DNA from 2 places in the Endozoicomonas sp. genome. Region 1 is predicted to be linked to the other one. Evidence: predicted binding sites of a transcription regulator. Region 1 holds the regulator's gene; the other holds the start of a gene.
The links. The regulator sigma-54, encoded in region 1, starts transcription at its own class of promoters, with help from an activator protein. The targets are predictions, from matches to a motif close to TGGCACNNNNNTTGCTNT.
Positions count from the first base shown of each region.

Region 2: the regulator sigma-54 is predicted to act here: its motif matches at 11,375-11,392, upstream of ACOCLE_RS05690 (sugar phosphorylase).

Region 1 covers NZ_OZ239981.1:5,918,560-5,934,580, reverse strand. Annotated here, with positions in the region: gene ACOCLE_RS26245 (type II secretion system F family protein) at 1-213, opposite strand, end outside; gene ACOCLE_RS26240 (CpaF family protein) at 254-1,603, opposite strand; gene ACOCLE_RS26235 (AAA family ATPase) at 1,603-2,295, opposite strand; gene ACOCLE_RS26230 (hypothetical protein) at 2,247-2,840, opposite strand; gene ACOCLE_RS26225 (TadE family protein) at 2,837-3,319, opposite strand; gene ACOCLE_RS26220 (TadE/TadG family type IV pilus assembly protein) at 3,316-3,798, opposite strand; gene ACOCLE_RS26215 (pilus assembly protein TadG-related protein) at 3,801-4,994, opposite strand; gene ACOCLE_RS26210 (hypothetical protein) at 5,138-5,434, opposite strand; gene ACOCLE_RS26205 (type II and III secretion system protein family protein) at 5,431-6,930, opposite strand; gene cpaB (Flp pilus assembly protein CpaB) at 6,987-7,733, opposite strand; gene ACOCLE_RS26195 (A24 family peptidase) at 7,827-8,393, opposite strand; gene ACOCLE_RS26190 (Flp family type IVb pilin) at 8,606-8,779, opposite strand; gene ACOCLE_RS26185 (response regulator transcription factor) at 9,186-9,992, opposite strand; gene ACOCLE_RS26180 (response regulator transcription factor) at 10,050-10,853, opposite strand; gene dcuC (C4-dicarboxylate transporter DcuC) at 11,089-12,462, opposite strand; gene ACOCLE_RS26170 (RNA polymerase factor sigma-54) at 12,837-14,300, shown strand; gene hpf (ribosome hibernation-promoting factor, HPF/YfiA family) at 14,469-14,783, shown strand; gene ACOCLE_RS26160 (PTS sugar transporter subunit IIA) at 14,811-15,257, shown strand; gene ACOCLE_RS26155 (transposase) at 15,461-16,021, shown strand, end outside.
Region 2 covers NZ_OZ239981.1:1,295,152-1,311,172, forward strand. Annotated here, with positions in the region: gene glnD ([protein-PII] uridylyltransferase) at 1-536, opposite strand, end outside; gene ACOCLE_RS05660 (2-dehydro-3-deoxygalactonokinase) at 826-1,674, shown strand; gene map (type I methionyl aminopeptidase) at 1,730-2,524, opposite strand; gene ACOCLE_RS05670 (IS982 family transposase) at 2,880-3,770, opposite strand; gene ACOCLE_RS05675 (AbgT family transporter) at 3,912-5,519, opposite strand; gene ACOCLE_RS05680 (hypothetical protein) at 5,904-7,352, opposite strand; gene ACOCLE_RS05685 (hypothetical protein) at 7,673-9,232, opposite strand; gene ACOCLE_RS05690 (sugar phosphorylase) at 9,609-11,318, opposite strand; gene galU (UTP--glucose-1-phosphate uridylyltransferase GalU) at 11,478-12,302, shown strand; gene ACOCLE_RS05700 (HAD-IIB family hydrolase) at 12,318-12,767, shown strand; gene ACOCLE_RS05705 (IS982 family transposase) at 12,821-13,711, shown strand; gene ACOCLE_RS05710 (HAD-IIB family hydrolase) at 14,001-14,396, shown strand; gene ACOCLE_RS05715 (glycosyl transferase) at 14,425-15,645, shown strand; gene rpsB (30S ribosomal protein S2) at 15,891-16,021, shown strand, end outside.

The sequences.
Region 1 (16,021 bases):
AAAATGCTCAATTCTCTGCAGCCAGGGATGCAGCTGATCCACATAGCGCTTGCGCAGTGCCTGATGCACCGGCTGGTCTCCCCCGACCATTTCCAGGTAGTGGTGCAGGCGCCTCTGGATTCTGTGCCGGGGCCCCAGCAGCAGTATCCCGATACTGACCATAAAGACGGCCATAAAGGTCATGGCCAGCAATAGACTTAATGAGTCAGACATAGCCTGCCCCTCCTTTTTTCATGACCTTTCATGACAGCTCTCATGATAAGCACCCTTCAGAAAATACCCCATCGTCACAGTCCAGCCCCCTGGCTTCCAGTTTATTCATAAAGAGGGGCCGGTAGCCGGTACTGACAAAATCACCGGCAACACCTTTTCGCCCTGCCTCAACAACAAGATCCTTCCCCGATCGTGAACGCTCAAACCGGCTAATTTCCCGCAGGGCAATATCGCCATGCTCAATGCCCACCAGCTCCTGAATACTGACAACACGACGAACACCGTCTTCCATGCGCTCCAGCTGGATAATGGCATCCACCGCTGAAGCGATCAGCTCGACAACCACATCACCATCCAAACCCATACCACTCATGGCCGCCATACTCTTCAGGCGTCGAACAGCATCTCTGGGTGAGTTCGCGTGCAGTGTGGTCATGGAACCGTCATGACCGGTATTCATGGCGGTCAGCATGTCGATAAACTCAGCCCCCCGCACCTCACCCACCACAATACGGTCCGGTCGCATCCGCAGGCTGTTGCGTACCAGATCCCGCAGGGTCACTTCCCCCTCCCCTTCAATATTGGGTGGACGACTTTCCAGCCGAACCACATGGGGCTGTTGCAACTGCAGCTCGGCGGCGTCTTCCACAGTAATAATCCGTTCACTGTGCTCAATGGCCGCCGAAAGTGCATTGAGCATGGTGGTCTTACCACTGCCGGTACCGCCAGAGATCAGGATATTCAGGCGGCTCCGCACCATATTCTGCAGCAGCTTTTGCAGGCACTTCGGAAACGCCCCCAACCGCGCCAGTGCGGATAACGTCAGATGCTCTTCAGGAAAACGACGGATACTCAATATCGGGCCGTCCAGTGCCAGGGGCGAGATCACCGCATTCACCCGGGAACCATCCGCAAGACGGGTATCCACCATGGGACTGGATTCATCCAGGCGACGCCCGGCCCTGCTCACCAGACGATCGATGGTCTGCTGCAGGTGAGCTTCATCACGAAAGCGGATTGCCACCGGCTCCAGATGACCGCGCCGTTCTACATAGATATGAACAGGGCCATTGACCAGGATATCCGACACCATCGAGTCCGCCAGCAGTGCTTCCAGTGGGCCAAGACCCAACATATCATCACTGATGGCGGTCAATAGCTCTTCCCGTTCAGTATCCGAGAGGGGGGCTTTCAACTGATCAAGCTGATAACGCCCTTCCCGCATCACCTCGGCCCGGGCCTGCTCCGTCGGCAGTGTGCTCAGCACCTGCAAATTCATCCGCGAGACCACCTGCCGGTGAATCTCCCGCTCCCAGTAATTGCGGATTTCCTGCTGACTGTCATGGGGCTGAAAACCGGGCATCAGCCGTGAATTAATGGTTAGTGCCATCAGTGCACACTCCGGAAAACATGAGACCACTCTCTGAGCCTGAACAGCGAACCGGGCTCAACGGCAGGCGCAGGCTGCAGCCTGGCCATCAGTGGTTTCAAAGAACGGCTGAAAGGCGACCGTGGATCACTGTCCATCGGTAACCGACCTTCCTCAAGGGCAGGAATCACGGCCCTCTGGTCTTCCGGTATCATTACCGGTTCCAGACCCAGCGACTGCTTGATAACAGCCTGGCTAATCGTGGTGTAGCGGCTGGAACCATTCACAACCACCGTAACCTGCTCTAGCCCCAGCACGGTCATAGCCTCGTCCAGCAGCAGTCTCGCACGTCGAATACCATCTATTTCCGGCTTCAATACCAGCACCAGGTGATCGGCATCGGCAATCATCGATGTCAGGTAGTCGTCATTACGTGACGGAATATCCGCCAGGGTAATACCTGGCTTTTGCCGGATATGTCTCAGTAACTGCACCAGTATTCGGTCGGTGGACTTACCGGAGCTGGAAGTCCCCAGGTGTTCTGGTGACATTCCCAATAAAGCCAGATAAGGCCCCACTTCCGTGCGATAGCTGCTCAATGCGGTTTGATCCATATCCAGCCGGGCCAGCAGGTTGCGCAGATCGTGTTCCGGCCGACAGTCATTCAGGGTGGCCTGGGAGCCATAACGCCAGTCACCGTCCAGCAGCAGCACCGGCCGGGTTTCAGCGTTTTTTCCCGGGAGAGCAGCCGGGCGATACAGGCAGTAATCAGGGAGGCCCCGGCACCGCTGCCAGCCCCGGTAAATACCACCAGCCTGCTGTCCGGGTGACGCTCTGCGCTCGCCTTGACCGGCGCGCTTTTTAAAAGAATATCGTCGTGTAGCTGGTCGAGAATGTTGAGCAATTCGTGCTCATTAAACGGTGGATCAACCACAAAGCTGTTGCCCCGTTTCCGGATCTGCGCCAACTGCTGCCCGGTTAATGGCTGGGTACCGGTGGTAATCAATACCAGTGGCCGTTCCGGAATCTGCAGTAGCGCATCCAGCTCTTCCATCGGCAGCGATGACAGAACATGCACCATCAGGTCATCGTCGTTATTGCCAATGGCAGACAGCTGTTTCGGATCATCGATCAGAACATCACGATGCACCACTTCATTGATGGCATCGAGAAACTTGCCTACCCGCTCCAAAAAAACTTCATCTGTGCCTGTCAGTACTATTTTCAGCCCAATATTGCTGTTTATGCTGCTGTTCATGAAGAGCCCCCGGCATTGGGTTCCCAGGGTTTGATGCCAAGGCTCTCAGCAACCTGTGTTGTGGTAAATGCAGGTGCTTCAATGCCCTCTGTAAAACCGGGTATGGATAGTTGAATTTTTAAACCTTTAATGCTGACCGTAACATAGCGAACTTCATTATATTCGGTGGTTGATATTCCATATTTATCCCTGTAAACGCAGGTCATATCCGTTTTTTTCAAATCCGACAAAAGAGACGTATCTACGGCACTGAAAATAGTATCAGTGCACTGGCCATTTATACTGGATGGCAAATCACTGACAACAGCAACCCGTGCAGCGCTGCGGGTTGCCTCCTGCAACAGGTTAAAGGTATACACCACCCGGCCAAATTCCATCAGACCAAACAGAACCATGAAGAAAACGGAAGCGACGATGCTGAACTCAACAATGGTTGTTCCCTTTTGCCCATGCTTTAAGAACGCTGAATCAGAGATCATGAGTTTCTCCCCGTACCTTCTTTCATAATCATTGAACGCTGAATGGCATGAACGTTTATCGTTAATTTCTCTTGCAACGTTTCTGGAAGCAGCTCCTTCAATATAAAATCGGCCTGGTACCTGGCAGAGACTTTCCAGTGATCTTCACCCTCGCTAACCATCGAGGATGTTTCCACTTGAAAACGCGGGTGAGCCGCTTCATCGTCAAGAGCATTTAACACAAGGTTTCTGGCGGTCTCACAGTGCTCAACGACGTCACCGTCACTGGTGTTAAAATTGCAATTACCGGCTGGCGCATTGATTGTCAGATAGCGAACCGCAGCATTCACCCGCCCCTGCAGCAAAGAGGTTTCATAAAATATACGACCAAAATCTACAGTTAACGCCAGCATCAATAACAGGAATGGCAGGATAATGGTCATTTCGATGATGGCAATGCCCCGTTGTCTGGGTGCACTAAAAGCTGTATGACATCCCATGGCTATTTTTGCTCCATCAAGACCAGTTTGATCGGGCCACTTGTTTCACCATAGTTGCAATAGTCATCGGCATATTGCGAACCTTTAGGAATATACTGGAGGCGGATTTCGTCAATGCGATTATTTATTCCATACCAATCATTCTCGTCATCGAAAATGGCAAAGCAGCCTGTTGTATAAACTCTGGCCTTAGGTTTAAAAAGATACTTACTGCCAATACCAGCCATAAACACACGACGGTATGGCTGGGGATGTTTATCTGCAGGTGGTTTTTGTTCAGATCCCCAACACCCCTCATCATGATTTACATTACAACTCGCAGTCTTTTCGAAATAATCGACATATGCCCACCATGAATAGAGAGGTTTCGAATAACTATCCATGGGGTAAGTATCAAATGGGTAGCGGTATGTGTTGCTTTTGCTATTACATTCCCCTGTCTTGACATCGAAGTTTTGGCATTCAAAACGGGTATTCAACCCTTTTCTAATAGGTTCCCTATAGCTATTTCTTTGATCCCATAATAAATAGAAGTAAGGGTCGTAAACGTCATACATTTGATAAAATTCAACTTCCCAACTGTCCTCTGAGCCACCTGACTTGTTCACATCACGAGCCAGCCATTCAAATAACTGGCGTTTTTCGGGAAGGTTTTCTCCAGCAGGGTTCAAGAGCACTTTCGCCCGTACCGATGTAGGAATGTAATCCGTGGGATACTGACCGAACCAGCCAAACCACCAGCCCCAGAACTGGGAGGTGAACAGATCCCAGGTATCGACAACCAGCGGCAACATCTTGTTGGGAGAGCCGGTCACACCTGCACAAGCTGAAACGGTTACAGAGAACATATCCAGATGCTCACCCAGTACACCTGCAAAAAAGGTATTCATATCTGCTGATGTGACAGTGACATCCAGATAATCACGCTCAATATTTTTCAGGTCATAGGAGCGCTCTGCACTTTCATCCAGCCCCATGGCTTTCAGGTTGTAACGGAGGGTGTCATTACCACAGGCGCTGATACGTTTATTCTGCTCCTGTTCCGAGTCTTCCTCCTGCCCCTGGTCCGGATCCATAAAGGCACAATAAGCCGCACTTAACGCCGCAGCATCCACCGCCGTCTGAAACTGCGACTTCCGCCACATCATCAGCCCCACATCCAGGGCCAGAGCCAGAAAGCCAAACAGGACGACCATGGCTATGGCCACCAGTGGCAGTATGGCGCCGGTCATGCGCTGTTGGTTATTCATTGCCGGCCTCTCAGCATTTTCTTTTTCATTCAGGTGACCCGGACACCCTGTTCCCGGTTCTGCGAAAGAACAAGGTGTCAACCCACAGGTTACTCGCCAGACTCAATCTCAAACTCGATGTCCTCATTCAGGGCATCTTCATCCGGCTCCCGCTCACGCCAGGTTTCCAGGATCAGGCGACCGCGCTCGCCATCCATCCCGGTGACAGCCTTACCGCTGTTCTCTTCAGAGGCTCCGGGGTTGTAGCGCTGGGCGACAAAAAGATCCCGCACACTGTCCTGGCTGTATTGCACCCTCTCCGGTTCGTGATGAGGCTGCTGGTAAAAGCTGGCACAGCCGGAAAGCATCAGCAGGCTCACCACGGTAGTGATATAGCGAGTCATCATATTCCCTCCTGCTGTTCAGGGCGCAGGTCATGGCCATAGATACCAGTGGTGGTGGCCTGCTCTTCTGCCAGGGGCAGACGGCGGCCGGTGTTGCCGCTGAGGTAGAAATCCACATCCGATGGCGGAACAAAGGTATCTGTAGGCAACTGTCGTTTTTCTGCACTCAACGGTGCAGCCAGTCGTGGTGTTACCAGAATCACCAGCTCGGTCTGACCACTCTGGTACTCCTGGCTGCGGAACAGATGCCCCAGCACCGGCACATCACCCAGACCGGGAAACTTCTGTACAGCGTCACGCATGTTCTCACTGATCAGCCCGGCCACCCCGATGGTCTGACCATCCATCAATTCCACGGTGGAACGGGCGCTGCGTTTGCTCAGGTAAGGAATCACAAAGGTGCTTTGCCCCTCCTCACCGCCACCGATAACCACACTCTGGGCACTGTTCATCTCGCTGACATTGAGGTTCAGCCGCAGGTTGATACGACCGGAGTCCATAACCACGGGCAGGAAGTTCAGGCCGATGCCGTACTCCTTGAACTCTACGGTCACCGAGTTACCTTCCTGTGGCACGGGCACCGGGAACTCTCCACCGGAGATAAAGCTGGCATCCTCACCGCTAAGCGTGGTCAACGTTGGTTCGGCAAGAATCCGCGCTGTTCCGGTGTCTTTGCTCGCATCGATGTAGAGATTGAACAGGCTGTCACCACTGATAAAGTTGGCGAACAGGCCACTGGATGAAAAGTTGGCAGGGTTGGGGGTGAAGTCGCCACCGGGCCACCCTCCCACCGGGGGGACAGCCGGCAGGGTTCCGGGCACATGGGTGCCGCCGCCAGGCCCAACACCGCCAAAACTCCACTTGCCACCGTTGGTAATGCCATTGAAGTTCATATCCAGCCGTTTCATCAGGCTGCGCTGCATTTCCGCCACCTTCACTTCCAGCATCACCTGCTGGGCACCGCCCACGGTGAGCATATTGACCACCTGTTCCGGGTCGGCCACAACCCCTTCGGCAATCTTCAGGGCGGTATGCAGCCGGGCCAGGTTATCCACCTCGCCGGAGAGGATCAGTTTCTGGCCACTCATACGAACGGCAATGGATTCTTTGGGCATCACTTCGTAGAGCCTCTTTTTCAACAGGTTCAAGTCCGGTGTCACTTCAATATGCAGACGGGCCAGCAGCCGTTCCTGCTTGTCCAGTGCCATCACCGCGGTAGAACCGGTCCGTTTGCCCAGCAGAAATATACGACCACTACCCAGTACTGAAACATCCACCACCTCTGGATTGGCCACGGTGATTCTGCCCGGCGCTGACGCCAGGGAGACAATGCCAGAACCATTGACCATCAGGGTCAAATCCCGACTCCCGCCCCTGGAGACACTGCTTTCACCGGTCTGCTCAAGGGCAGACACCGTCGTGCCGGTCAGTAACAGACAGACACTGAGTAACCACTGCCAGGCAGAACGCCCGGCCACACATTTCAGGCTGCTTTTCATTGCGCCCCCCGGATAGCCACGGTCTTAAACAGACGTTAATAAACAGTTAACCGATATTACTGATTCACCCGAATCCACTGACCTTCGACACCCCGCTGAAGAATCAGCCCGGCAGGTACCGGTTTGGGTTCGGGTTTCGGGTCCACCTCGTCCGGGTTGCGCAGAGCCAGAAACAGTGCCGCACCATTAATGGCACCCGCCAGCTGCGTGGCCTCTGAGGGGGTCACGGAGAGGGTGGCGGTACTGGCCACCACCGGCTTATCGTCTTCAATGGTGGTGGCCTGATCGATGGCCAGTACTTCCCGGTTGGCCAGCAACAGGCGACTGCTGTTGCGCTCATTGGCGATTACATCCACCCGACTGCCGGGCTGCACAAAACCCGCAACCCCGCTGACATCGTTGATTCGCACGGTCATGGCGCGCATACCGGTTTGCAGGCGGTTGGCCAGCAGTGCGGAAGGCACCTGGGCACTGACCCGATCGGTGAGCAGAATCTCACCGGCAAACAGATCCACCTGGGCATACTGTCCCGCCAGGGGAGCCACTTCGATGGCGGCTTTTTGGGGCAGCAGGCTGGCCGGCACGGGCACCTGCTTCAGCAGGGTTGCGGTGATCGCTTCCCAGGCCTCAATATCTTCAGTCACGACAATGGCCATCACTTCGGTCTCTTCGGCCTCCCGTTCAACGGGTTGGGCGCTGCCCAGCCACTGCCCCAGCAGCCAGGCGCCGCCAAGGCCCATGACGGCCGACAGGGCAATCATCATCGGGGTTCGTTGCAGCATGGTTATGCTCCTGCCAGCCATGAACGACTGGTGACTTTTAAAACACCGTTTTTAAAACCAATGCCGGGATCGTCAGGCGTTGGCAGTTATTCAGTAATTCGCTATTCCGGGTGGTCAGCCCATGGGCACATTCAATGAAAACAGTGCCGGAATAAATGCCAGGTCGCCGGCGCCATAGAGCGTTATCAGCAGGCCGGAGGCGATGGCCAGACCGTAAGGGAAGTGCAGGCTGGCGGCTTCGTTTTCTGCCGGCAGCAACCAGGTGCGAGCCATCAGACAGAGCCAGTAACGGCGCAGGGAAACCACCAGCCCCCCTTTGTAGATGAGATACAGCAGCCCCAGCACGGCACCGGCGATCAGGATCGCGGCCGTGCACAGCGCGCCATCCCTGACACCCAGTACCGCACCGATGGCGGCCACCATTTTTACATCGCCAGCGCCCATGCCTTTTTTCATCAGGTAAAAAGGCAGCAGCATGGCCAGACAAAGGAACCCGCCACCCAGGGCATCCAGCAGTCCGCTGAAACCACTCAGCCAGCTATTGATCATCAGGCCGATGATAAACAGACTGAAGGTCAGCCAGTTGGGCAGTCTGCGGTAACGCAGGTCATACCAGAGGGCGGGAATAAGCGCCGCCAGAAGCAACAGGATGGGGAGCTGGTCGCTGTTGGGGGTATTCATGGCGGAGGGCTCTTGTTGTTTTGTTGTTATCGATTCGGTTGGTTTCACATCAGCTGAAGTGTTAACAGCAGAACTGTCAGGTAAGTTCGGATTCCCAGGTTTGCAGGCATAGGGGGCCTGTCTGGGAAGAGAACCCATCTCGTTATGCTGCAACACTTCAGCCTATGCATTCCCATGCAGAGCGTGGGAACGAGGTCTGGTTAGGATCCTGACTAGGGTGCAATACTTGCTTTAATAGTCTCAAGAACAGTTTTCACTTGCCCGCCTAAATCAGTGAAAGCGGTTACGACAGCTGCCGCCACCACCCCACCAGCCACTGCATACTCAACCGTGGTCAAACCATCTTCTTCCTTCAGGAAGTCGTTAACCCATTGCTTAACATTCATGAGTCTTTCTCCGTTGTTACATAACGCGAACTGCGCTCTGTGAGGCCATAGTAGAAGAGCCGCCTTGGAAAATTAACTGGCAAAAATGCCAGACAGGGTGGGGGTAATATTGACCTGGGTCAGTTTTATGGTCTGCATCGTTGCGATGGTGCTGGAAGTCTTCCGGCGGGAATAAAAACTAAGCAGGGCCGTATCAAGAAGCTGCGGCTAAAGGCAAGTCTAGCGTTTTTTGGTAACCACAAAGGACACGAAAAGCACGAAGGCTTTGAAAGATTACTTTGTGATCTTTGTGTACTTCGCGGTTCCAATGCTTGTAGGACTTTTGCAACAGCCTCTCAGTTCAATTAAAAGCAGGAAAGTTCAATTAAAAGCAGGAAGCCAGGCTGAATACCTCAGATAAAAAGCATCAGATAATGCGCAATTCCTTGGCCATGGCCACCAGATGCACCCGGTTCTCCGCCCCCAGCAGCTCCCGCAAATGGTTCAGGTGGTAGTTCACCCCTTTTTCACTGAGGTTAATCTTGCCGGCAATCTCCTTACTGCCCAGTCCGTTTGCTGTGAGCTTCAGCACATCCAGCGCCCGGTCACTGATCACCTGATGATGCAGCCAGGGATTAAACAGATAGTGAAAGTCACGCATCAGCAGGGTATGAAAATAAAAACAGGTCATCAGCAGTGCCTGCTTATGATCCTGAAGCCATAGAGCCAGTGCCTGCGGCGACAGAGGGCTGTTCAATAAGAACTGACAGTGCCAGCCGTTGCCGGTATAACCGTACACAGGCACAAATAGTTGAGAGCGTATCTGCCGGGCCATCATAAAATCCAGCACACGCCGTTCCTGAGGACTACCGCTGTCCGCCAAACTGCGCTGAAACGGCTGCCGTTCATAACAGATGCTGTGCCACATACGTGCATCGCCGTCTGTCTCCCTGAAGAACCGCTGCACAACATCAATGCCCTCTGAACTGAGGCATTGGGGGGTTCGACGAAACAGTTCCAGATTGAAATGATCGGTAGCCTGGCATTCAGTACCCGGTACCGCGTCAAATAACCCATAGTAGTGAAAATCACTGAACCCCAGCTGTTGCATACTCAGCAGAATCCGCCGGGTCAAAACCGCCAGTGTTTCTGCATCAAGAGGACTGTGCTCTGAAAGGTCAGACCATTCAGTGGGTGCACGATGGCGGTGAGAAGAATGAATAGCGCTGTCCATAAACGGCTTTTTATTGATTCACGTAAAGTATGGATGACACAAACCGCCGGATCACGCTCAAATGATCCTCATATCTTTGGCAACAGCCACCAGATGCACCCGATTCTCCGCCCCCAGCAGCTCCCGCAAATGGTTCAGGTGGTAGTTCACCCCTTTTTCACTGAGGTTAATCTTGCCGGCAATCTCCTTACTGCCCAGTCCATTTGCCGTCAGTGTCAGCACATCCAGCGCCCGGTCACTGATCATCTCGTTTATCAGCCAGGGATTGAACAGGTAGCTGTAGTCACGCATTAATAAGGAATGAAAATAGAAGCAGGCGTTAAGCAGTGATACCTGGTGATCCTTCAGCCAGCTGGCCAACTCCAGATCGGAGAGCCCGCTGTTCAGCATAAACTGACAGTGCCAACCTCTGCCCGTTAGGCCATGAACCGGCACAAACAATTGAGAATGAACATCCAGTGCGGTAAAAAAATCCTGTACCTTCCGTTGCTGCGGGATGCGGTGGTCTAGAGGTTCCCGCTGAAACAGCTGTTGAGCAGAAAAAATGCGCTCCCGAATACGGCGGTCACCACCGGTTTCCCGATGATACTGGATCAGAGTATTCACCCCCATGGTACCAATAAAACGATGCTCATGTTTCCACTGAGGCTGGTATAGGGTCTCCTGGGCTGACTCTGGCATTTCATCCAAAACCCCGTAATACAGGAATCCATTAAATCCCATCTGCTCGAAAGTCAGCCGCATCTGCCGGGTTAATATCGCTATAGGTATGGACTCAAGAGGGTTAATTTCTGACGTATCAAAGCCGGTTACTGAATTGACCAGCCAGGGGAATGAACTGTGAACCATCTGTGCGTCCATAGCGCCCCCAGAACGTTATTCTTAAAATAATGTGAGGTAGATCACAACAAAGGTGAATTACGGGGACGATATACCAGACAAACGACGATGACTCAATATTATTTATAACTGGGAGGATTACATCGTCTACGATACGCTTCCAGTGGTTCGAAAAAGCACCAATGGATACATTTTTACGGGCAACGGGAGGTATTTAGTAAAGCAGAATCCCCCGCAATGCGGGGGAGGATAACAATCAGACGAACAGAATCAGGTGCAGAGCCATACCGACAATAAACGCCCCAATCATCGGTACCGATGTTCTTTTCACCACTTCAAACGGTGAGATTTTAGCAATACCGGCACAGGCAATGACTACCGCTGCGATGGGAGACATGGAACGTCCCATGGAAGCCGCAAAGTTCATCGGCAGAAGCATGGCCACGGCAGGAACGCCGAAGCTCTTGGCTACGTCTGGAGCCAGAGTCGCAAATGACAGGAATGCCGCATTTCCAGACCCCATCATAATGGCAGCAATGGCAATCAGCGTGGCCATAAACAGCGTCATGGCGGAAGCCCCGATACCCAGTCCCTGGGCAGAACCCAACAGGGAGTCGATGGCACCGATATGCTTCAGACCCGTGGCAAAAATTTCAGCACCGATAATCAGACCAACCACCGGACCAAATACCGCCCCCATACCATTCAGGAAGTGATCAAAGCCCTCAAGAGACTCTTTCATTTTCCGTGAACGGATCACTTCACAGAGCATGCCGGCAAATACGCTGATCAACATGGCCATGACGAGATTCATTTTGATGGACGACACCATCATTTTAGAAAAGATCAACAGCAGGAAGAAAGGAATCATGGGCAGCAGTGCATAGAATGCAGGGGCTGGTTCTTTCTTCTCATCGTCAGAACGTTCGATGCCTTCACCGACATGCTCTGCAGCAATATAGCCCTCTTTCAGGTCACAGCGACGCTGCCATACGAAATGAAGGGCTGCAGCCACCAGGGCCATAGGCACAGTAATCCAGGCCTGATAGCCCAGGAAGTATTCGGTAATCTCCAGTCCGGACTGGCTGGCAGCAAAGTTGGCATTAACCTGAGTCACACCGATTTCAAACGCCGCAGGAGAAGCAATAACGGCAACCGCCGAGGCCGGGCTCAAACCGATATTTCTCAGCACTGGATACAGTGTCACCATCAGCAGCAGACCAAGTCCAGTTGCAGAGGTTACAAACATCTGAAGTACTACACTCAGCAGATAGCACAGCGCAAGAACCATATAGGGAGAACGGAAACGGCTGATCGGCTTAACGGCCAGTCGAACCAGGGCTTCTGAAGCACCGATGTGTGACATGTAGCTGGCAAAACCACCACAGGCCATAATGGTCAGACCCAGGCTGGCCATACGGTAGCTGAACACCGAGTTCATCAGTTCAAACAGGTCAAAAGGCATAAAGCCAGTGGCCTTGGCCGCAGGCAGGATATCTTTTACCCCCATCAACGCTGCGGCACTCAGCAAGACAATGCCGGCAATGGCCAGCGAGGCCGACGCGCTGTAGTTCTTCACGATGGCGTATATAACCAGTGCAACCACTGGTATGACGATGAGTATATCCACACGAAACCCTGAAAATGCTTAAATTTCGTGCAGATTATTTCTTGTACTAATGTTTGTAATTGACCAGTGTCAAACAATGATCTAGTACTTTTTTTAAACAATTCCGACAGTCGTTATGACCGAACTCTCAAAGCGGAAAGCACTGATAGCCAACAAAAAAACACAGGTAAACTCATTATTTTCAAACTCTGCACATTTTTTGCTAAAGCTATGGTTTCAGAAACGACTATGGGTTTATAATCAGCCGCACATGGAGAGTAGTCGTAACAACATCCGTGCCAACACTGAGCCGCCTGCGGTTGATCCTTCTGTAGAAACTCATAAGTTTCACCTGCAGCCTCCACGGACAACGAAGTAAAGGTATACGGTTGCCTATGAAGCCTTCCTTACAGCTCAAGATGGGCCAGCAGTTGACCATGACGCCTCAACTGCAACAGGCCATCCGACTGCTACAGCTATCGACACTGGATCTTCAGCAGGAGATTCAGGAAGCTCTGGAATCCAACCCCATGCTGGAGTCCGAAGATAGCCAGACAGAGGACACATCCACCAGCAGTGAAGGAAAGGAAGAACTCGTTGATCTGAGTGAAGCAGCCTCAGAACCTGAGCCGCAGGAGATGGCGGAATGGTCAGAAAGCATTCCAAACGAGCTGCCCGTCGACTCAGCATGGGACGACGTATACTCCAGCCTGCCCGCCAGCAGTGGCGACGATGATTATGACCCCCTGGCGAAATCATCTTCTGTAGAGTCTCTTCAGGATCATCTGGAGTGGCAACTGGATATGGTACCCATGAGTGACCGGGACCGGCTGATTGGCCTTGCCATCATTGAAGCCATTAATCCGGATGGCTATTTAACCTGCTCACTGGATGACCTGTTTGTGTCACTTCAATCCCAGCTGGAAGAGCTGGAGATCGAAGAGGTAAACGTGCTGCAACATCGGGTTCAACAATTCGATCCTGTGGGTTGTGGCAGTTCAGACCTTAAAGAATGCCTGCTGGTCCAGCTCCGTCAGCTTCCCCCATCAACACCTCATTTCAAAAATGCCGAAAAACTGATCACACTTCACCTTGAGTCGCTTGGCACCCGTGACTATGCACGAATCATGCGCAGGGCCAAACTGAAGGAAGACCAGCTGCGTGAAGCCCTCAGCCTGATTCAAAGCTTCAACCCAAAACCTGGCAGCACGATTGATCAGACAGAAGCAGAGTACGTGGTTCCGGATATATCCGTCCGTAAAATCAAGGAACGATGGACTGTCGAACTGAATTCGGATGCACTCCCCAAACTGCGCATTAATAATAATTACGCTTCCATGGTTCAAAGAGCCAATAACAGCCGCGACAATGTGTTCATGAAGAACCACCTGCAGGAAGCCCGCTGGTTTTTGAAAAACCTGCAAAGCCGCAATGAAACGCTGATGAAAGTCGCCAGTCAGATTATCGCCTATCAGCAGGAGTTTCTTGAAAAGGGTGATGAAGCCATGAAGCCCCTGGTGCTGGCGGATATCGCCGAGGCAGTCGGTATGCATGAATCCACCATTTCCCGGGTCACCACCCAGAAGTACATGCATACCCCTCGGGGCGTCTACGAACTCAAGTACTTTTTCTCCAGCCATGTCAGCACAACGGAAGGTGGTGAATGTTCGTCCACAGCGATTCGAGCCCATATCCGCAAGCTCATTGCTGAGGAAACACCACGCAAACCGCTCAGTGATAATAAAATTGCGGCCATACTGGGAGAACAGGGAATCAAGGTAGCCAGGCGAACCATTGCCAAATACCGTGAGTCCATGAATATCCCTCCATCCAATGAGCGAAAGCAGTTAGTCCCCTGAGAATCATAAAGGTCTTGTAAAAGATAAGGTGATGTACAGGACAAAAAGCAGTTTTTTTTGTCTCAGGGCATTCCAAGCTGCATTGACAGTGTTAGAATCGAAGTTAACCAGTTTGAAAAATCCCGCGGACTGGTGATTATCTGGATAATGGGATCAGGAGAGCGTTACATGCAAGTCAACATCAGTGGACATCATGTCGAGGTAACAGAAGCTCTGCACGACTATGTGATCAAGAAACTGGAACGTCTTGCTTCGCATTTTGACCATATCACCAATGTACAGGTGACCCTGAGTGTAGAAAAGCTGGCGCAGAAAGCAGAAGCCATTCTGCATACCCGCGGAGCCGAGATTAATGCGACCGCCGAGCACGAAGACATGTACGCAGCCATTGACCTGCTCTCGGACAAATTGGATCGGCAGCTGGTTAAACAGAAAGAGAAAGCCTTAAACAGGCAACAGGGCGCCAGTGGCCATGCCCTTTGATTTTTCAGGTTGCCATTCTTATTTAGCATGATGATTCATCGCATCCTAACCCCCGAGCGCACCCTTGACGGTGTGCACGGGGCCAGCAAAAAGAAAATTCTGGAATATATCGCTGACCGCATCAGCAGTGAAGTCCCCGAAATCAATGCCAAAGAACTGTTTGAAGCCCTGGTTTCACGGGAGCGTCTTGGCACCACGGGACTGGGATCAGGTGTGGCTATCCCGCACTGCCGCTGTAAAGCCTGTCCGGAGCCGGTTGGCCTATTTATACGACTTGCGGAACCCGTTGACTTTGACTCAGTGGATCGTAAGCCAGTTGATCTGGTTTTCGCATTGATCGTACCAGAGGGGGAAAATCAGGAACATCTGGAGATTTTGAAAGCACTGGCAGAAAAGTTTCATTCCGAAGCTCTTCTTCACACCATTCGTCAAGCAGCTGATGCACAGACATTATACAAAAATTTGTGCTCCTGACCCCTGTTCTTCTTAACTATGAATACATCCCCCTAGAAGCCAGCATTTTCAGTCAGGATTAATCGAGCTACAGACTCCATAAAAAAGCCGCTTACTGGAAGCGGCTTTTTTTTATGATGCTCTCCTATTAACTTCTGTAGGACTTTCGCATTGACAGGCAGCTGTAAAAATTGCTAGATCAGCAAAAAATAGCGGATGTCGTCGTGCGTAGAAAGATAACAAGACCTACAACAGCTGGGTGTGATTTGCCGAAATATACAGGGTTTCTATTGTGTGAGCCGAAATCAGCAACCTGTACTCGCCTTAGTGAGATCGGAGATATGTCACACCACAGCGTTAACCGTTTTCTACAACGTGAAGACTTTGCTCCCAATGACCTTTTCATGGAAGTAGCCGCAAGGCTGATTCTTGATGGGGGCACGCTATCGGTTGATGATACGGTGCTGGATAAGCCGTACAGTAACTACACGGCATTCATCGGCTATCATTACTCGGGCAAGCATCATAAAGCCGTCAAGGGCATTAATCTCATAACGCTCTATTACACCGATATCAAAGGCTATAGCCTTCCTGTCAATTTCCGCATCTATGACTCTGCGGACGGAAAGTCCAAAAATGATTATTTTCTCGAGATGCTGAAAGAAGTACTTGTATGGGGCTTACGACCTGCATTTGTTACGGGGGATTCCTGGTATAGCAGTGCCGCAAACCTGAAGACTGTGAAAAACAACGGTCTGGGTTTTATGTTTGCCGTTAAAAGCAAC
Region 2 (16,021 bases), 1.4 Mb from region 1:
AGTAGGTGTTCATGCAGGAAGATCGGACCAGATATAACCCTAGATTCCATCAAGTTGGTGATGATGGTCAGATCATTGGCTGCCTGACTTGCACACTCATCAAGGGAGCGGACACTGGATCCAACCTTTAATCCGATGTCCCAGAGTAAGGTTAGAAAATGCTCGATGGCGTCCTGGTGTTCATCATAATGGTCTTTTTCAAGCAGTATCAGGATGTCGATGTCTGACCCTGGATGCAGTTCGCCTCTGCCATACCCCCCTACAGCGAGCAGTGCAACCGGGCAGCCATTGTTCCAGCTGAGATGCTCCCATGCCAGGCATAATACCTGATCAATGAGCCATGCCCGGGCAAATACCAGCTGCTCTATATCCATTCCATCCTGAAACCACTGATCCATCTTGGTTGTGGCTTCTTTTAAACACTTTTTGTAGGCCGGTACTGGGGTTCTTGAGATTGTTAAGTCCGCCCGGAACTGGCTTTTATTGAAAAGACTGTCCTGGATAGGAGCTGGAATTTTCTGGAACGGATTACTCATTTTCGGCTGCTGTCTTTTATTGTTGGTGCATGGCGGAATCTTGCTGATTACGGTGTCTCACCGGTTGGGTTCGATGTTCTGCGTCTGGCTAAGGGCATCATAAAAGGATTGCTGGAAAAAATCAGTACTATAATGCCCTTGGGCTGCTTTGGCTGAAATATTTTACTGCTGGTCACCTTATACCACTGTTGTGTTCAAGCGTGAGTAATACGTCACTATGAGTATATTTTCTTCTGGTCAAGTTTGGGTTGCCGTTGATTGGGGAGCAGAAAGTTATAGTGCCTTTCTGATGAAAAAGGGAAGCATTGTTGACAGTAGGACAGGGGAGCTGGGCGTTTTACAGGTCGAAGACAGTGCCTTTGAAGCTGCTTTAAAAGTGGCCATTGATCCATGGTTGTCAGCTCATGGCGAATTTCCGATCATTCTTTCCGGGCTGGTGGGAGCCCGGGAAGGCTGGGTTGAAGTAGCGTATGTTCGCACCCCCTGTTCGAACCAATCTATTCTGGATGGGGTTGTCAAAGTGCCAACCAACCAGTTGAAGAATGTATCCATTGTTCCCGGTATTTTGCATTCCGGTGATGAGTATTCTGAGGTATTGAGAGGGGAAGAGGTATCCATTATTGGAGCGATCAAGGATCAGACTGTTTCAGATGGCTGGATTTTGAAACCCGGGGAGCATTCCAAGCTTGTCAGGGTTGAAGAAAATGAAATTACACAGCTTTTTACCTATATAACCGGGGAGCTATACAGGATACTGGATCAGTACTCATCGTTGTGCAGGCATGCAGGTATTGAGCAGAAAGTGTCCTCTATTGACTTTATGACAGGGGTAAGAACGGCATTGAAATCGGGCTGCCTGTCCAAAGTGCTTTTCAGTGTCAGTACTCGCCGGTTAGTCAGTCAGATTGAGGCTGAACATGTCAGTAGCTATCTGTCTGGGTTATTAATTGGTCATGAGTTTCGAGATATTAAGTCGATGGGGTTGGATAATATTGTTCTGATAGGAAGTGGGCAGTTAATGGAGTTCTATCAGCTTGCGTTTGATGAGCTGTCTATTCAAACGAGGTTGGTTGACTCACAGAGAGCCTATCTTTCAGGGGCGCAGTTAATTCTTGAGTCTCTGGAGGGTGATAATTAAGCCAGGAGGCTGGCTATGCCTTGAAATAAACAGGCGTTCAAGGCATAGGTGACAATTAAAAGTTTTCTTCTTTTCGTTTGGTTAACACTTCACAGCCTGTAGAGGTGACTGCAATTGTGTGTTCCCACTGTGCAGAAGGGCGTCGATCTCTTGTTACCGCCGTCCATCCATCACCCAGAAGCTTGGTTCCTTTCTTACCAGCATTGATCATTGGCTCGATAGTAAATGTCATGCCCTCTTTCAGGACGCAGTCATTTCTGTCGTTATAACCTTCATAATGGATGACCTGCGGGTCTTCATGGAAAACGCTGCCAATGCCATGCCCGCAGTATTCTTCAACGACGGTGAAGTGATTAGCATGAGCGTGTCTGGCAATCACTCGACCGATATCGCTCAAGCGATTACCCGGTTTTACCTGCTCAATGCCGAGGTACAGGCATTCCTGCGTTACCTGAACCAGTCTCTGGTTAAATGGTTGAACGTCACCAATCAGGAACATTTTGCTGGTATCACCATGGTAGCCATCTTTGATCACAGTGATATCGATATTGACTACGTCACCGTTTTTCAAAAACTTCTTGTCACTGGGAATGCCGTGACAAACGACCTGATTAATGGAAATACAGGTGGACTTGGGAAATCCGGGTCTGCCAGGGGCTGCGCCATAATTCAGTGGGGCAGGGATAGCTTTCTGAACATTGACGATATAATCATGACAGATACTATCCAGCTCGCCAGTTGAAACGCCGGGTTTCACATGGGGCTCGATCATTTCCAGCACTTCAGCGGCCAGGCGGCCCGCGACGCGCATCTTTTCAATTTCTTCAGGGGTTTTGATGGTTACATTCATTGTCAGGTCAAGCCGCTCAAAAGATGCGAAAGTCAAATGATAATCCTTATTATCTTACCAGAATCCCTGAGCGAAGTATTAACATTATTACGCGATGTGCGACTTTGTCTGAAACTATCTCAAATTACTAGCCCGGATATTTCATAAACTGCCCCGAATCTCGGGCAGGACTTTGTCGCCCTAAGGGATTTTGTGAGGGAGTGCCGTACCGGGGAGTACGGTCGACCGAGCAAAACTCCCTTAGGGCGGCAAAGGACAAGCGAGAACGGGAGCACGTTTATGAAATATCCGGGCTAGCATGATGGTAAGTCCAAGTTGTATCTTCAAAATCACGCAATTATTTGCTTTCCGTTTTTTAATCTTCGGAAATAAGGTTCTCAAACTGTATTGCAGGACGACCAGCAATTATATTCAGATAAGAACCAATATTATGTGCCAGTAACTTCCGAGCGATACGTGATGTCATATGCCATCTATCTCGACAATGGCACTTTTCTATTTCAAAGCGCTCTGTCAATTGACCTATCACTGTTTCTATTCTCCGTCGTACCCGTAATACCAGCTTTACAAACGACTTCGGACGTTCATCTTGCATGTTTTTTCTCAGTGGCGTCTGAAGATCAATACCTAATTCCTGACAATCAGCTTTAAACTCAGGCCTTATATAGCCCTTATCGCCAAGCAAGAGGCCAGAAATGGTCTCGAGCATGTCATAGGCTGCATCACGCTCATCTACGTTCGCTGCGGTCAGAGTAAAACCCACAGGAATCCCTCGTGCTTCAACCAGCAAATGCCCCTGAAAGCCATAGAACTTCTTGTCCTTGGAAGCGCAGTAACCATAACCAGCCTCAGCTTTAAAGATACGGCTCTGTGGTGCACGGGTTCTGACGACAACATCAATCGGAAAACCATCGATTAAATGGATATCTGCATTATCTGCATGCATCATCTGGACTATACGAATTTGCAGTCGTTGTTTCACATGCCATAAGTTGGCGGCCTGTTTGACAAATGCCGAGCGTGAAGGAATGTCAGGAAACAGGTGTCGCCAGTGTCGGGTAAAATACTTCCAAATCTCAGTGTCCTTATGATGCCCAAGCCATTCACCGACAACTTCCATGGTGATCGCTTCACTATCAGTGAGCTTTGGTGGAAACCCTCGAAGTCGCAGTGGTACAGGAAAAAGCTCTTTTACCAAATCGTCGATCAAGCAGTAGACTGTAGTGATAAACTCTTCAACGGGCATGACTGAAACCTTCTTTGCTTTCTACTGCTTTTAATAGCAGAAAGCAGGATCAGTCATGTCTCCTTATGCAAACCTAAAAGTCGCACATGGCGTATTATTATATAAGCTTAAAGCCCCTTCCTCAGGAAGGGGCTTCTGTTGTTAGCCAGCTGTGTAGTAAGTTGCTGCACCTGGCCCAACGGGCATGTTCAGGACAAATACCCAGACAAAGAACAGCACGCTCCAGCCAATAAGGAAGAAGATGGAGTATGGCAGCATGGTTGAGATAAGCGTACCTATTCCCAGGTCTTTCTTGTAACGGGTGGCAAAAGAGACAATCAGTCCGAAGTAGCTCATCATCGGTGTAATGATGTTCGTGACCGAGTCACCTATTCGGTAAGCGGCCTGAATGACTTCAGGGGCAAAGCCAACCAGCATCAGCATAGGGACAAATATTGGCGCAGTGACTGCCCACTGTGCAGAGGCGCTGCCAATCATCAGGTTAACAAAGCCGCACATCAGGATGAAGAACACGAATAACAGTGGCCCGGTCAGTCCGATATCCTGAAGGAACTCAGCCCCGAGAACTGCAAAGATGGTACCGAAGTTGGTCATCTTGAAAAAGGCGACAAACTGCGCGGCGAAGAATACCAGGACAATATACATGCCCATGGTTCCCATACTTTTGGCCATGCAGTCGATGACGTCACGGTCATTTTTGATAGAGCCAACCACTTTGCCATAGACAATGCCTGGTACTGCGAAGAACACCAGAATCATGGCGACAATACCCTTCAGGAAGGGGGAGCCTGCAACAAGCCCTGTTTCGGGATTTCTCAACACTCCCCATTCAGGAACAATGGTCAGTGCCATTAATGCTGATACGGCAAGCACGGCCAGTCCAGCCAATTTCAGACCGCGCTTTTCCTGGTTGGTGATCTGTTCCAGCTTTTCTTCTGCCAGGTTAATACTGGCTTCTTCTGGATTGTATGGCCCCAGGTTTGGCTCAACAAATTTGATGGTTACCCAGCTACCCACACCGGCAATCATAAAGGTGCTAAGTACCATGAAATACCAGTTAACTTCGGGCCCCACTACATAGGTCGGGTCAATGATTCTGGCAGCGGTCTGGGTAATGCCAGCCAGAAGCGGGTCAACAGTACCAAGCAGCAGGTTTGCACTGTAACCACCGGATACACCCGCAAAAGCCGCAGCCAGGCCAGCGATTGGGTGTCTGCCGAGAGAGTGGAAGATCATCGCAGCCAATGGAATGAGAACCACATAACCCAGTTCTGACGCGGTGTTGGAGATAACACCGGCAAACACAACAATCAGGGTGACGGTATTTTTAGAGGCTTTCATGACCAGTGATCGAACCGCCGCACTGAGCAGGCCGGAGTGCTCGGCAATTCCAACCCCCAGTATGGCAACCAGAACTGTCCCTAAAGGGGCAAAGCCGGTGAAATTGGAGACCAGACTGGTAACGATCATTCTAAGGCCGTCACCATTGAGAAGGTTAACCACCTGGATGACACCATCGACTGCCCTTCCGGGGGCGCCAACTGGCCGAGGGTCTATTACGCTGAGGTCTAGCCAGGAAGCAATCCCGCTTAACAGAACAATGCCAACGGCAAATAGGGCGAACAGTGTCACCAGGTGAGGCAGTAGATTTCCCAGCCATTCAACGGCTCTGAGAAAACGGTTAAAGGTGCTGCGCTTATTATTATTTTTGGCATCACCTGTTGGGAGTACTTCGGAAGAGTACGGCATATTCCACTCCAACAGTTGTGTCAATTATTATGAATGTGCTCGTCCAAACACATTGTGGGTTTGGTCTTTGCCGTCATGCGCAGACCTGATGTGTGGCCGGGAAAGCGCCCCGACATAAAGCTTTTTCTCAATGATTCTGAGAAAATAATAAACGATAGTACATAAAATTAATAAAAATGAAAGATTGAAAAAACAGTTCAATTAATGTATCAGGAGGGTCTTTAAATATGGCTTATAGTCAACCGATACTGCTCTTTAAACAGTTTTTTTTGTGGGACAAAAAGGGGGGGGCAATCTCTAAGATTGATCATGAAACAATTGGTAGCAGGAAAATGAGGTTTGGATATTTTCCTGCCGTTTTTTCAAGAGTGAATGCAACCATTATCAAATTAACAAAGGGCTTATAGCTTTAAATGTAAAATAGATAACTCCAGCATAGACTGGGTACTGACCATAATAGATTGCATGCCAGAATGTTGATAACCAGGTCCTCAAGTCAACATCAGGATTTGACGTGAATGTGACATCCAAACTGTTTTTTGAAAAATAATTGTTCTCATATCGGTTCGGGCTGAGCAATCCCCACAGCGCATACCATTTGCAGTCCCAAGCATCGGGGTCCGACTCACAGGACTGGCGATAAAAAGGCATATTTTTCTGATAAACCGTTAACTTGAGTGTGTACTCAGTGTCGGGATCAAGGTGTTCATCGTAGCTTAGAGTTTCATCCGGCAGAAAGAGAATTTTTCCCGGGTAATAAACTAAGGCCGGTATGTAATTCCGGTACATGTTTTTACTGGGATTCTCCCCCTTGTTGAGAATAAATTTCCAAAGTGTAGAGCGTCTTATTTTCTGATCTTCAGAAAGAGCATTTAAGGTTTGCTTTACCCCCTCGGCTTCATCAATGTAAATGGTTGACCTGAGCCTCTGTCCGAAAACAGATGGCTCATAAAGCTGAATTCTAACCACTATATTTTTTAGTTTCTTGGATACTTCTCCTGAAACTTCGCTGATCGCTGCAGAAGAGAAGTCCTGAGCCTTCATTATATATGGGAAGGCCTTAAGTACCATATGTCCTGTTTTTCCACGGGCGGATGACCACTCCAGTGATTCAATGGGCTCATTGTCAAAATCTACTGGGCGCGAGAAACCATTGGGGGAGCGGGATGCTATACGTTTCTCCGTGTCAACTAAAAAGCTGACCTTATCATAACCTTGAAAGCGGCAAGAAAGGCTTCCAGGTTGGTGGTTTAATACAACATAGTCAGACTTATACTCATTTTTTGGATCTTCGATGGATAGTGTTGGTGTTAGCTGGGTGGCTTGAGAGCTCAGCCAGCCACTCATGAGATTACTGACTGTGACGGCTTCTTCTTCACCTGGCAAAAGATCATAGCCATTAGCAAGTCGGTCAATATAATTTTCATTTTTTGGGTTCCAGTCAGTGGCATCTTTCTTCCGGAACTCTACATCAAAGTCCATATGTCCATAGCTGCAATGCTGGCTCTCATGAACAACAACATCTGCATAACACTTTTTTGCTCTGTGATGACACTCCTCAACTTTTTTTTGCTCACCAGTGTCGGTGATTACCGTCCTTTCATCGCAAACTTCGTAGGTTCCGCAGGTTAAAGCATCCTCAACCATTTCACAGTTTTCCCAGTACCAGTGAAGATCTTGATTGTATTTAATCCTTGCAGCCCAGGTTGGCGTTGGTTGATGGCGAAGGGTTTCGGCCGCTTCGTATCTATCAATGTTTTTCTGATCCAGCCAGGCCTCTTCATCAAAAAGATAAGGCTTCCGTGTGTGAACATGGTTGGCGGGTGAGCACATTAATTCCTCTGAACGGAAGTTACGGGTTTTGTGTGCTGGGATTGTTTGACCCGGGCAAGCATGGCTGTGAATGGGAAATGGTGATAGTGAACGTTGGACACAATAATTTTCGATATAGTAGGAGTTTGACGATCCCTTTTTGAAAGCGTAAGTGTGGAGTGATAGGAATATTAATGCCAATAGAGCTGAGCATATAAAACGAACGTTAATATTCACTGTAATGACCTGTGATACTGGTTTTTATTAAAATCATTGAGCACCTGAGGGGGAGACGACTCAGGTGCTCTGTATTTCTCTATTGACTCGTGAGTTATGTCTTTTTAATTGAATAACTCTCTTTGTTTTCTTTTTTTAATCAGAAGGCTGTTTTGAGTCATCATATCCACTTCTTTTTGTAATTTTCTGGCTCTTTCAAGACGGTTTTCCTGGTTTCTAAGAATTCCCACAGATTGAGCTAGAGATCCTTTCAGGGTGTCGGCATCAACCATACCAACATCGCTTTCTATATCATCGTCGTCATCCCCAAAGCCAAATGTCTGATTGGCTTTGCTTTCAAAAAATGCGCGGGCGGCCTTGTCAGTAAGGTAGTGTTGTTTATAGCCATCTCTGACGCGTTTCAAACCACCAGCCTGACTTAGAGTAATTTCCTCATCAAGATCTCGTTTTAAAAGACCGATGATGAAAAATTTCGTATCCATCTCATTTGATTTTCCGGATGCCCAGGTTACCCAGGCATTGACTGAACGCCACTCTCTGCTGGCAGAGCTTTCCACTGTGCCAAAGGCTTCAGTAGCCATGTTGGCGTAACGTGTCAGGTCATTTACGTCATAAATTGCTTGAGCGCTTGGTACCTGCATATCACTCAGATAGTAGTCCAGGTTAAATACCCGCTTGGTGTATTCAACAGGAATGCTACCAATTTTTATGCCGTAAACGGCTCGAAGGTATGATCTTGCCCAGAACGCATCCAGTAACATCTCTTTAGCGCGTTTAGCGCCTGCAAGGTCAACACTGGTTCTATATCTTTGTGATGTTCCGAAGGTGTCGATAAAGGCGTGTATTGCTCGAAAAGTAAAGTGGTTGATACTGGTGTCAATTACCCGTCTGTCACGAGAGGGCATTATTCTCAACGCAGTGATTTCTTTGGACATCCTTTCTATTTCTTCCGGAGAATAAATAGGACCTTCGTCTAAGAATTCATCTACTTCAACAATGGTTAATCTGCGGGTTGTTTCATCCGGAAGTTTGACTGTGAAGTGCAAAAGCTCCGCTCTTCTGGTGATTGCCTGGACAATTCCATTGTAATAATCGACAAGTTCCTGCATGTTAACGACGCCTTCTTTGTCAGCGGTAATGTCAGGTCGCAGTTTTGGTAAGTATTTCAGGGTTTGAATATCAATTTTGAAATTGTCACTTCTTTTTCTATACGCTTCTACTCTATCCAGAAATTCCTTAACAGGCACGGCTTGAAAGGATCGGCTATCTGACATTGTATGGAGATCTGATGATAGCTGGTTAAGCTCTTCAATATTTCCTCTGAGTCTGTCAAGAGTTGATCTGAGGACTTCACCATCTTTTTCACCACGCTTGTAGAAAGCCTCTATATATTTTTGTTCAACATCGGACTTATTGGAAAAGTTGATGGTTAAGTCTTCTCTGTCCTGAGGAGCAACATTAATAACAGGGGCTGAGTGTTTTGATGTGCCGGGGTAAGGAGGTGGAGGATAGTATCCTTGGTCTTCACGATAGGTAGGGGATTGACCATAGCGGTCGAAATGTGCTGTTTCTTCCCGTTCAGGCTCACGAGCTTCTACTTGGCAGATGGATGAAATTGCAATGGCAAATAGAGAGGTAAATAATGCGCCAGTGATTTTGTTCATTGTTTAAACTCTGGATTTTGGATATTCATAACGGATAGATTGACCGTGAAAAAAGAATATAGTTCCAATTTGCAGAGGGTATTGTGTTAATTTTTTGAATGAAAAAAAATTTAAATAGCAAAAGTGAATAGTTGATTCGATTTAATTTATTTTGTTTGTGCTGCTTTTGCCATTTTATCCTTTTTTGCTGCTGACCTATTTTATTTTCTGGTGATAGGGTAAGTGTGCTGGATAGCTGTTTAGGTGTACCATCTGACTGGATGGTCGGCTATCAGTAAATTTAGGCTCGCTTAGTTAGCATCTTATTCTCCGGTGCTCCTGGCTTTGGGGCTGACATCTTGATTGGCTGTGCTCTGCATAATTGAGAAAACGGGCATTAGTTTGAAATAAGCCAAAGTGATTGGTAGGGAGTTAAGTACTCTGAGTGACAGGGATTTTGTTTGAGTAAATCCAAATAATTTTTATATTGTTCCAAGTCTATTTGTATATGTGTTGTTGTAAGGTTGTGAATGGCAATCAGATGTCTGCCTGTTTTTGGGTCAGTTCTTGAAAATGCGAAAATGCCTGGGCAGATATCTATGATTTTTTGTGGGTTATCAGGGTGAAAACAGCTTTCTTTTCTGCGGATTTCAATGACTTTTTTCAAGGTTCTGAAGATCATATTCTGCATAGAAACTGGGTTGTCCAGCTCTGAGAGCAGGTCTTCAATATCCCATTTACGACGGTTGATGGACCGGGTGCGGCCAGATCGTTCAACGCCGGCAAGATCGTTTGGAGTGGCCAGCAGACTGTGAATATAGATAGCTGGAATACCTTTCATTCCAAGCATGATGATCTGTGAGCAGAGAAAACGCTGTGCCTGCCAGTGGTCCTCACCGCGCCGTGTACCTTTCATGGCATCAAATAGAGAAATATTGATTTCGTAAGGTTTTTCGCTCTGATCCTGAAGTGTTCGCATGCTGACGAATCCGCCAAAGCGGTGCATGCTGTCCACCAGTTCAGAGACTTCGTTATTGGGAACCAGTCCTTCAAGTGGCCGCAGTCCAATGCCGTCATGGGAAGCGGTGAAATTCAGTGTAGTGCAACCCTCAGGGTATTCTGGCAGTGCCCTTGCCCAGTGCGCCAGGTATTTCTCGGTGCCCCTGTTTAGTGCATGAAGTATCAGGGGGGGGAGCGCAAACTGGTACACCATATGCGCCTCGTTACCTTGAGAGAAATAGCTGAAGTTTTCAGGGTCAGGTACATTTGTTTCTGTTATCAGTAATGCGCCAGGCCGGGCTTTTTCAACAATCAGTCGCATTACTTTTACGATGGCATGTGTCTCTGGTAGATGCACACAGGATGTATTGAGCCTCTTCCATAAAAAAGCAATCGCATCAAGACGCACTACGCTGGTGCCCTGGGTAAGATAGAAAAGGACAATATCGACCATTTTTATCAGCACATCCGGGTTTTTGAAGTTAAGGTCGATCTGGTCCTCACTGAAGGTGGCCCAGACGTGGCGGGTTCCCCGGCGTGTCTGGGTGGGTACTAGCAGAGGCGAGTTTCTGGGGCGGGTTACCATGGTCAGATCGGTTGCAGGCTCTTCCTCAATAAAGTAATCCCGGCCTGGCCGGGTGCCACTGACAAAATCAGCAAACCATAGACTTTCTCTGGAAACATGGTTAATCACCAGGTCTGTCATCACCCGGTAATCTTCAGATATTGCTCTGATATCCTCCCAGCTTCCCAGTGCTGGATTGACCTGCAAGTAATCAATGACTGAAAAGCCGTCATCAGAGCTGAAAGGAAAATAGGGAAGTATATGAACCGTTGAAATGAGCTGTCCCAACTGACTTTTGATAAATTCATTCAATACGTTGAGTGGCTTTTTTTGACCATCTTTCAAGCTGTCGCCGTAGGTGATCAGAAAAATATCCTGCTCTGACCAGGCGTTAAAATCCTTTTGTTCGTGATTGTGCAAAAAGTGCTCAATCCGGCGAACGATGATGCTGGCGAGGTCATCAGACATATCACCATAAGGCGTCTCAAGGAGTGTAGACAGGGACTGATGAAATGACGCAAAGATCGGTGGGTAGCTTTGCACAATGCCTCTCCTGAAATAGCAGCAGTACGAAGTTCTGATTCACTTTCTTTATATCGGTAGCATGAGTTGTGCCATGTGGTTAGTCACTTAACGTTGGCATGGAAACTGCGTCAAATAACTGCATCACATTCAACGTAAAGCGATAAACGGAGTTATTGGATGATTTCAAAATGCCTCTTTCCTGTTGCCGGTTATGGGACGCGATTTCTGCCAGCCACCAAGTCCATGCCTAAAGAAATGCTCCCAATTGTTGACAAGCCGCTGATTCAATATGGCGTTGAGGAGGCTATGGAAGCCGGATTAACGGATCTTGGTTTTGTGAATGGCCGGAATAAGCGGGCGATACCGGATCACTTCGATATTAACTATGAGCTTGAGGCCGAGATCGCTGGAAGTGGTAAGGAGGAAAAGCTGTCTTCGATTCGGGATGTGATGTCAGCATGTACATTCTCTTATACACGACAGAATCAGATGTTGGGGTTGGGGCATGCCATTGCCTGTGGCAAGACATTAATTGGTGATCAGCCCTTCGGTGTCATTCTCGCCGATGATCTCTGTGTGAATGATGAAGGGCCATTGGTGATGGCTCAGCTGGTCAATCTTTATAAGCAGTTTCGATGCACGATTCTTGCGGTTCAGGAGGTGCCAGAGGCGGAAACCGAAAAATACGGTGTGATTGCGGGGGAGGCTCTGGATGAACAATTGATTCGGGTGACGGACATGGTTGAGAAGCCGGCTCCTTCCGAGGCGCCCAGCAATCTTGCTGTGATTGGACGTTACGTTCTGACCCCCGATATTTTTGACATTATTGCCAGCACGGAAGCTGGGAAAAACGGTGAGGTGCAGCTCACGGATGCCATTTTGACTCAGGCCAGGAGTGGTTGTGTGATTGCCTGCAAATTTCAGGGTAAGCGATTTGATTGCGGCAGTATTGGTGGTTTTGTCGAGGCAACCAATGCCATTTATCAAAAGCGTTTTGGCTAAGCGGATGGTTTTTTGATGGAAGCAAAAACGCCGAGAATTCTGGTTTTTACCGATCTTGATGGTTCCCTTCTGGATCATGATAACTATAGCTGGGCTGTGGCTCAGCCTGCGCTGAAGTTGCTGTATGAGCGTGAAGTGCCGGTCATTTTTAATACCAGTAAAACACTGGCAGAGGCGGTTGTTATTCAGCGTAAAATGGGGATTGAGCAGCCGTTTATTACTGAAAATGGCATGGTGACAACGATCCCAGCGGGCTGTTTTCGGGATTCCTGTGAAACAGAACCTACCCACTTTTTTCATGGTCAGCCCTATCGGAGCATACGCCGGGTTTTATCCAATATCCGACGTCAGTATGGTTTTCGATTTAAAGGCTTTGGCGATTTGACTGAGGAACAGGTGGCCGAGGTTACCGGCTTATCAATAGGACGCCATGTGCGACTTTTAGGTTTGCATAAGGAGACATGACTGATCCTGCTTTCTGCTATTAAAAGCAGTAGAAAGCAAAGAAGGTTTCAGTCATGCCCGTTGAAGAGTTTATCACTACAGTCTACTGCTTGATCGACGATTTGGTAAAAGAGCTTTTTCCTGTACCACTGCGACTTCGAGGGTTTCCACCAAAGCTCACTGATAGTGAAGCGATCACCATGGAAGTTGTCGGTGAATGGCTTGGGCATCATAAGGACACTGAGATTTGGAAGTATTTTACCCGACACTGGCGACACCTGTTTCCTGACATTCCTTCACGCTCGGCATTTGTCAAACAGGCCGCCAACTTATGGCATGTGAAACAACGACTGCAAATTCGTATAGTCCAGATGATGCATGCAGATAATGCAGATATCCATTTAATCGATGGTTTTCCGATTGATGTTGTCGTCAGAACCCGTGCACCACAGAGCCGTATCTTTAAAGCTGAGGCTGGTTATGGTTACTGCGCTTCCAAGGACAAGAAGTTCTATGGCTTTCAGGGGCATTTGCTGGTTGAAGCACGAGGGATTCCTGTGGGTTTTACTCTGACCGCAGCGAACGTAGATGAGCGTGATGCAGCCTATGACATGCTCGAGACCATTTCTGGCCTCTTGCTTGGCGATAAGGGCTATATAAGGCCTGAGTTTAAAGCTGATTGTCAGGAATTAGGTATTGATCTTCAGACGCCACTGAGAAAAAACATGCAAGATGAACGTCCGAAGTCGTTTGTAAAGCTGGTATTACGGGTACGACGGAGAATAGAAACAGTGATAGGTCAATTGACAGAGCGCTTTGAAATAGAAAAGTGCCATTGTCGAGATAGATGGCATATGACATCACGTATCGCTCGGAAGTTACTGGCACATAATATTGGTTCTTATCTGAATATAATTGCTGGTCGTCCTGCAATACAGTTTGAGAACCTTATTTCCGAAGATTAAAAAACGGAAAGCAAATAATTGCGTGATTTTGAAGATACAACTTGGACTTACCATCATGCTAGCCCGGATATTTCATAAACGTGCTCCCGTTCTCGCTTGTCCTTTGCCGCCCTAAGGGAGTTTTGCTCGGTCGACCGTACTCCCCGGTACGGCACTCCCTCACAAAATCCCTTAGGGCGACAAAGTCCTGCCCGAGATTCGGGGCAGTTTATGAAATATCCGGGCTAGTAATTTGAGATAGTTTCAGACAAAGTCGCACATCGCGTCAATAGGTGAAGCTAGTAAAGCCATGGCTCGAAAGGCCAGTGAGCCGTTGGTCTGGCTCGATAGTCACTCAGCGTTGCCAGAGTTTGTCGAATTGCTGGAGTCTGAAGGGCTTCACCTGACAAGGGGGGGGCGTTTTTATCATGTTTCCGTGAAAGGTAATAAAGGGCTGGCACTGCAGGCGCTGCTGAAAAAGTACCGGCAGGAATATCCGGAAGATAGCTTTATGACCTGTGCTCTTGGGGATGGGATGAACGACTTGCCGATGCTTGAAGCAGTGGATTATCCGGTGCTTATCCGTTCGGAGCACGGTCTGGCACCGGATGTGAGTCATATTGTTGAGGTTGTTGAAGCCTCTGGCGTCGGTCCTGAGGGCTGGAATCAGGCCATCCTCGATTTGTTCAGTAAAAAAATAAAGTAATTTCTAATAGCAGAGAAAGGATGCGGTGATGGGTGACTTTTACCAGAATGGAATTATTACCAATTTTCATAATCTGAGAGTTCGATCAACCGAAGACATGGAGCGTGACCTGTTGGCGTTCTCTCGACAGCGCCCGATGTCGCTGGTATTGCCTTCACTGTTTTCAGAGCTGGAAGGGCCGGCATTGGGGCATATTGTCGAAGAGCTAAGCCAGGTTCGTTATCTCTCTGAAATTGTGATTGGACTGGATCGTGCAGATCAAGAGCAGTTTGCCTATGCCAAAGATTTTTTTGGGCGGCTCGATCAGCATCACCGCATTCTCTGGCAGGATGGTCCCAAGTTACAGGAAATTGATGCGTTGCTGGCCAGTAAAGGGCTGGCTCCCAGAGAACCGGGGAAGGGGCGGAATGTCTGGTATTGTTATGGCTATGTGCTGGCGTCAGCCAAGTCTGAAGCTGTCGCACTGCATGATTGCGATATTGTGACCTATCAGAGGGATCTTCTGGCCAAGCTGTTGTATCCGGTCGCTAATCCAGCGTTCAGTTACGACTTCTGTAAAGGCTATTACGCGCGAATCGCTGATAATAAGTTAAATGGACGAGTCAGTCGCCTGCTGGTTACGCCTTTATTAAGGGCTCTGAAAAAAATCCTTGGGCCGATGGAGTATCTCGAATATCTGGACAGCTTCCGTTACCCCCTGGCTGGTGAATTCTCCATGAGAACCAGCGTATTTAACGATATACGGATTCCCAGTGACTGGGGGCTGGAGATCGGCGTGTTGTCGGAGGTTAAGCGTAATTATTCCAGCAAGCGCCTCTGTCAGGTGGATATTGCGGATATTTACGATCACAAGCATCAGCCCCTGTCTGAAGGTGATGTCAGTCGGGGGTTGTCGAAAATGAGCCACGACATCATCAAGGCTATTTTTCGTAAACTGGCGACCAATGGGGTTCAGTTTAATACCGAAACCTTCAGGACCATCAAGGCGACCTACTACCGGGTGGCTCTGGACTTTATCGAATCCTATTACGATGACGCCATGATCAATGGCCTGCATGTGGATCGTGACAGCGAAGAGCGGGCCGTTGAGCTGTTTGCCAGAAATATCATGGAAGCAGGTCAGCATTTCCTTGAAAACCCCATGGAGCGTCCTTTTATTCCCAGTTGGAACCGGGTGATGTCTGCGGTTCCGGATATATTGGAGCGGCTGTATGATGCCGTAGAAGAAGATAATCAGCATTTCAGTTGATTTCAGAAAAAGTTTCGAAAACTGTATGAATATGGTATAAAGCGCCACTCGATTTCGAGATGAGGTACATCGCGGTCATTCTCAGGACTGAGCAAAGTGGATCTCATTAAACTTAACTTTGATAAAAGATCTCACATTCACCGACACATGGTTCTGGGTGCCAGCTTTTGAATTCGTTATGCGGATCATGAACTGGTCGAACACATGGGGTGTTTGGAGGCATAACCCTGAATCAGGAGATTCCCATGACTCAAGTCACTATGCGTGACATGCTCAAGGCCGGCGTGCATTTCGGTCACCAGACCCGTTACTGGAACCCAAAGATGAACAAGTACATCTTTGGTGCGCGCAACCGAATTCATATCATTAACCTTGA